One region of the Methylobacter sp. genome, then DNA from elsewhere that is predicted to be linked to it. Evidence: predicted binding sites of a transcription regulator. Region 1 holds the regulator's gene; the other holds the start of a gene.
The links. Region 1 encodes HrcA, which represses chaperone genes, less so after heat shock. Its sites were predicted from a motif close to TNTTAGCACTCNNNNNNNNNGAGTGCTAANA; they were not measured.
Positions count from the first base shown of each region.

Region 2: the regulator HrcA is predicted to act here: its motif matches at 2,309-2,339, upstream of V7051_RS22320 (co-chaperone GroES).

Region 1 covers NZ_DAIUEH010000028.1:65,565-68,968, forward strand. The annotation lists gene dnaK (molecular chaperone DnaK) at 1-42, opposite strand, end outside; gene grpE (nucleotide exchange factor GrpE) at 114-725, opposite strand; gene hrcA (heat-inducible transcriptional repressor HrcA) at 792-1,847, opposite strand; gene V7051_RS24680 (CBS domain-containing protein) at 2,004-2,114, opposite strand; gene V7051_RS13700 (hypothetical protein) at 2,261-2,437, opposite strand; gene V7051_RS13705 (DNA translocase FtsK) at 2,440-3,404, opposite strand, start outside.
Region 2 covers NZ_DAIUEH010000072.1:10,772-14,175, forward strand. The annotation lists gene groL (chaperonin GroEL) at 274-1,926, opposite strand; gene V7051_RS22320 (co-chaperone GroES) at 1,975-2,262, opposite strand; gene V7051_RS22325 (HesA/MoeB/ThiF family protein) at 2,411-3,157, shown strand; gene V7051_RS22330 (hypothetical protein) at 3,226-3,404, opposite strand, start outside.

The DNA.
Region 1 (3,404 bases):
CGAGTTTGTTGTTCCTAAATCTATGCCAATTATTTTAGCCATTGAATTCTCCAGACTTGAATTTATATAAAAAGGTAAAAGTTGTTACAAATATGAGGCTGCTTTATTTGATTTCAAGCCTGTTCATCGATACTAGGGCTATCTGTCGGCTTTTTTTCGGCTGCCTTGGCAACCAAAACCATAGCGGGACGAAGTAAGCGTCCGTTCAACATATAACCTTTTTGGAAAACGTTAACCACCGTATTCGGCTCTGCACCCTCTACCGCCTGCATAGCCATGGCCTGATGCAGTTCCGCATTAAACGGCTGGCCGATCGGATCAATCGCTTCAATTTTGAATTTTGCAAATACTGATTCGAATTGTTTAATCGTTAAATCGCTGCCTTCGCGGAATTTTTTCACTTCCTCGCTTTCGCCGGTTGCCGCCTGCAGGCCTAATACCAAGCTGTCTAATACCGGCAAGAGCTCTTTGGCAAAACCTGTTAGCGCAAATTTGTGCGCATCTTCCAGGTCTTTTTGTGTTCTTCTTTTCAGGTTTTCCATTTCCGCCTGAGCACGAACCGCTTTGTCCCAGTTCTCCTGCGCTTTTTGCTCAGCCTGGGCCAACGCCTGCTGCAACTCATCAATCGTAAATTCGTGCTCGACTAATTCGGTATGCGGCGGTTCACTAACCGTTTCGTTTTCAGTTTTAGCCTGGGATTCAGGCGCTTCCTGATCAGTACTCATTATTTATAGCTCCTTAACATTTAAAATTAATATCCATGCCTGACGAGGGCACAAAAAAGACATTATTTATAGTGGGGTCGTTGATTTTGGATTCAAGGCGGCGCCCAACAATTTTGCCGTTACATCAACAAAGGGAATGATTTTCTCGTAGGCCATACGCGTCGGCCCAATGACGCCGAGTACCCCGACCACTTCATCGCTAACCGAATACGATGAGGTCACCAAGCTGCAACGATCAAAAGCCCGGTAGCCGGATTCTTCGCCGATAAATATCTGTACGCCATCGGCTTTCATGCATTGATCCAGCAAATGAATAACGCCCTGCTTTTGGCTGAATGCTTCAAACAGATTTTTTAGTCGATCCATGTCGGATAGCTCGGAAAAACCCATTAAATTGGTTTCGCCGGTCAGCACATAATCATCTTTTTTATTGTCCTGATCGAACGCCAGCTGCGCCATTTTTACCGCATCCAGCATGCCTTGATTCATGCGTTCCTGGTCTTCCTGCAACTCTTTTAAAACAGCTTTGCGCACCGCATTAAGGCTACGCCCGGAATAAATCGAATTCAAATAATTGGCCGCCTGTTGTAATTCGGCGGGGCTGAATACTTTGGAGGTATGGATGATTTTGTTATGGACTTCCTGCTCATTGGTAACAAAAATGACTAATACGCGGGTGTGAGATAAAGACAGGAACTCGATATGGCGTAGACAGACCAGCTCTCTTTTGGGCAAAGTCACTACCCCGGCCATCTGCGACAATTCCGACAGCAGACGCGAAGCGACGCCGATTGCATCATTAGTGTCCTCGCTTAAAGATAAGCCTTGATGTAACCGGGTCAAGTCTTTCGATTCCAGAGGCTTGACCGTCAATAAACTGTCAACAAACAGGCGGTAACCGCTGACCGTAGGCACCCGTCCTGCCGAAGTATGCGGCGAATGTACCAGCCCCAGGTCTTCCAGATCGGCCATGACATTACGAATAGTCGCCGGACTTAAATTTAAATCCGAATCTTTTGATAAGGCCCGCGAACCCACAGGCTGGCCATCATTGATATAACGCTCGACCAGCGCTTTTAATAGCTGTAGCGACCGCTCATTTAAAACTTGCGTATTACTCACACCAACCTCTGCAACTAAGATTAGCACTCCATTAATACGAGTGCCAGCGGAGCAAAGTATCAGCTCACCGAACTATTGTCAACAAGCCTAAAAGGTTGGTTAATGCTTAGTTTTTTACTACGGAGTAAGTCTTGCCATCTCAAAACTACCGCTCTCTTACCCAAACAATTTTACTTTATTTTCTGTTATGACAATGTGATGAATTTTATTCTTCAACATTAGCTTAGCCGCGTCCTTGGCAGGCGTATGCGGGCCAACCTCAATAATTTGTACATACGCACGTCCCGACCCTGTCGCGCAGCATCATGACTCGCACTCTGTTGAGCGCAAATCTCTGCCAAGTAAAATGAGCACCCAAAGAAGTGCTTTTATGAGCGCATGCAGCCTGACTAATGCCCAGAATCAGCTGCACTTTAGCTCAAGAATGAGCCGTATATAACCAACTGCAAAAACACCAATCCCCAGAAATAAAGTCCGAAAAGAACGGCTTTGACTTGTATGGGTTGTTCAGAAGAATTACGCCTGATAATAACGATACCGCCCAGAGTCGCCATCAGCGCGATGACGACTCCGATCGATGCAATATTCATTGTTAATCTCTTACCGGAGGGGGCGCCAGCACGACTCTTGACCCATTGCTTTCCGCGGGACTGACAACACCGGCCGCTTCCATGCCTTCGATCATGGTTGCGGCACGGTTGTAACCGACTTTAAAGCGTCTTTGTACGCTGGATATTGAGGCTTTACGAGTTTCGGTAACAAATTGCACGGCTTCATCATACAAAGCATCCGCTTCGGAATCGCCATTGCCGCCACCGCCGCCCATACTGTAGCCATCGCTGGAATCGGAAGAATCGCGGGTGATGTCCTCCAAATAATCAGGCGGCGCGGTTTGTTTTAAAAATTCGACCACTCGATGCACTTCATGGTCGTCGACAAATGCGCCGTGAGCACGAATTGGTATGCTGGTTCCTGAAGGTAAAAACAGCATGTCACCGTTGCCCAACAAGGTTTCGGCGCCGCCTTGATCAAGAATGGTGCGTGAGTCGATGCGTGATGACACCTGGAATGAAATCCGGGTCGGTACGTTGGCTTTGATCAAACCGGTCAATACGTCAACCGATGGGCGCTGGGTCGCAAGAATCAAATGGATACCGGCCGCTCGGGCTTTTTGCGCCAGACGTGCGATCAGTTCTTCCACCTTTTTACCGACAATCATCATCATATCGGCTAATTCGTCGATAACAATGACGATGCTGGGCAGGGTATTCAAGGTGGGATACTCTTCCCCTTCCTCCAACGGATTGATCATTTGGAACATCGGGTCTCTGATGGTCTCGCCTCTTGCTGTCGCGTCTTCTACCAATTGATTGAATCCGGCCAAGTTTCTGACACCCATTTTAGACATTAGCTTATAGCGTCTTTCCATTTCGGCAACCGCCCAACGTAGCGCGTTGCTGGCTTCCTTCATATCGGTTACGACGGGAGTCAATAAATGTGGAATACCTTCATAAACCGATAACTCCAGCATCTTCGGGTCGATCATGATCAAGCGCA
Region 2 (3,404 bases), on a different contig from region 1:
CGAAAACGTCTACCTATTTGCTCTAAAAGCTATTTATCCGGTATTGTGGCACAGAGTCTACTGCCGGTTTTACGGTATTAGCCGTTTAAATTTAGCACAGCCTAAAATAAATACCGATAACTTTCAGATCGGAAGCGAGAAATCACTACCTTTGATTACTTTGGCGAACGTATGAGCCTCCCGCTCAGCGACCGTCATAAAAAAAGCCCCGGCTGTTTAAAACAACCGGGGCTTTCATTTCACTTAAAGCGACGGGGCTTTAAGACGACAAAATTACATCATGCCGCCCATGCCACCCATACCGCCCATGCCGCCCATGTCATGGCCGCCGTGACCGCCTTTATCTTCGCTAGGCGTATCGGCAATCATCACTTCGGTAGTCAGCATTAAACCTGCAACAGATGCAGCATTTTGCAGTGCTGTACGGGTTACTTTCGCAGGATCTAAAATACCCATTTCGATCATGTCACCGTATTGGCCGGTTGCTGCGTTGTAACCGAAGTTACCTGTGCCTTTTTGCACTTCATTGAACACAACTGAAGGCTCGTCGCCAGCATTGGAAACGATTTGACGTAAAGGCTCTTCCATTGCACGACGCAGAATATTGATACCTACTGTTTGATCGTGGTTGATGCCTTCCAGTTTATCAAGAGCTGAAATAGCGCGAACCAGCGCTGAACCACCGCCTGCAACGACGCCTTCTTCAACGGCTGCGCGTGTTGAATGCAATGCATCTTCAACGCGGGCTTTCTTTTCTTTCATTTCAATTTCAGTTGCAGCGCCGACTTTAATCACAGCAACACCGCCCGCTAATTTAGCCAGACGTTCTTGCAATTTTTCTTTGTCGTAGTCGGAAGTTGCTTCGTCCGCTTGCGCGCGAATTTGTGCAACACGGCTTTTGATTTGCTCTTCAGAACCTGCACCATCGATGATAGTGGTGTTTTCTTTAGTGATTTGTACTTTTTTAGCTGTACCCAATTGAGATAATTCAGCTTTTTCCAGGCTCAAACCGACTTCTTCGGAAATAACCACACCGCCGGTCAGTACCGCAATGTCTTCCAACATGGCTTTACGACGATCACCGAAACCAGGCGCTTTAACCGCTGCCACTTTAACGATGCCGCGAATGGTGTTAACAACCAAAGTTGCCAAGGCTTCGCCTTCTACATCTTCAGCAACGATCAATAAAGGACGGCCGGCTTTAGCCACGCCTTCCAAAACAGGAAGCATGTCGCGAATATTGGAAATCTTTTTATCGTAGATAAGAATCATCGGATCGTCTAATTCGACGCTCATGTTTTCTTGTTTGTTGATGAAGTAAGGGGACAGGTAACCGCGATCAAACTGCATACCTTCAACAACGTCTAATTGGTTGTCCAGACCTGAACCTTCTTCAACAGTGATGACACCTTCTTTGCCGACTTTTTCCATCGCTTCTGCAATGATTTGGCCAACAGACTCGTCAGAGTTTGCAGAAATGGTGCCTACTTGAGCAATCGCTTTGTTATCGACGCAAGGCGTAGCGGACGCTACAATCGCCTCAACAGCTTTAGATACGGCCAAATCGATACCGCGCTTTAAATCCATTGGATTCATGCCCGCAGCAACGGCTTTTAAGCCTTCATTGACGATAGATTGCGCCAATACGGTCGCTGTAGTGGTACCGTCACCGGCCACATCGGAAGTGTGCGAAGCCACTTCTTTAACCATTTGCGCGCCCATGTTTTCGAATTTATCTTTTAATTCGATTTCTTTAGCAACCGATACACCGTCTTTAGTGATAGTTGGAGCGCCGAAGCTTTTGTCTAAAATCGCGTTACGACCTTTAGGACCTAAAGTCACCTTGACTGCGTTTGCTAAAATATTAACGCCGCGGGCCATACGGACACGAGCGTCATCACCGAATAATACGTCTTTTGCTGCCATTTTTATTCCTTTTAAATTTGTATGTGAATGTGCTTGACGTGTTCAGGCTTAACCTAAAACGCCCATGATGTCTTCTTCACGCATAACGATCAGTTCGTCGCCATCAACTTTAACTTCGTTGCCTGCGTATTTGCCAAACAGCACTTTATCGCCGACTTTAACTTCCAGAGCGCGTACAGTGCCATTGTCCAGTTGCTTGCCATTACCTACCGCCAAAACGACACCTTGGCTTGGTTTCTCGGCTGCTGAACCAGGCAGTACAATACCGCCAGGTGTTGTAGTTTCTTCTTCAACACGTTTGACTATCACTCTGTCGTGTAACGGACGTATTTTCATCAATATCTCCTAAACATTAAAATTAAAGGTTAAATTCAGTTTTAGATTTTAGCACTCACCAACACCGAGTGCCAACAATAATCAGTTTTTGCAGTCTAACCTGATCTTTGGCATCATCTTTCATCACAATACAGCATCAACATGACTTATGAATGACAACCAACTACTGCGCTATAGCCGCCAAATCATGCTTCCTCAAGTCGATATTGAGGGACAACAAAAACTTCTCGCTGCCAACGTCCTGATTGTCGGCGCCGGAGGACTCGGGTCCCCTGCTAGTATCTATCTTGCTGCGGCCGGTGTCGGCAATATCACTATTTATGATAATGACGTCGTAGACTTATCCAATTTGCAAAGACAGATTACTCATCACACACCCGATATTGGGACTGATAAAGTAATTTCAACCCGCCAAACGCTTAATCGGCTAAACCCCGACATCAAGATCAGGGCTGTCAAACAAAGGCTTGAGGGTGAACAACTTGAATTAGAGGTGACGCTAGCGGACGTGGTTTTAGACTGTAGCGATAACTTCTCAACACGCTTTGCGGTCAATAAAGCCTGTGTCAGACATCAAACGCCCCTGGTTTCCGGGGCTGCGATTCGTTTTGAAGGCCAAGTAACTGTGTTTACCCCTGGCAAAAATGACAGCCCGTGCTACAACTGCCTATACAACAGCGATGGCGAAGAATTACAAAACTGCGCTACAAATGGAGTCATAGCACCTATTACCGGCATAGTAGGTAGCATTCAAGCATTGGAAGCGATGAAGCTGATAATGAATATCGGGGAAACTTTAACCGGTCGGTTATTACTGCTGGATGGACTAACGATGGAATGGAATACAATGAATCTGAGGAAAAACCCTAACTGCCCGACCTGCGGCAATTTATAGGCTTAAATTGATATGAGAAATTTCCAGGCGAATAACATCACCTGGAAAGCTCATCAACAAACATATCTTTACTTTTTAGTAAACTTATCCTGAACGAATTTAATCGCTTTTTCTGCAAAATCATTGACCGCCGACGGACTATCGCCATGCGGTTCAATTTCACCGAACGGTTTGTCGCCTGCCTTGGTAAATCTGTAAATAAAATAACCTAATGGTGCAAACGCGAACGCTGCAATAAGTATCATAA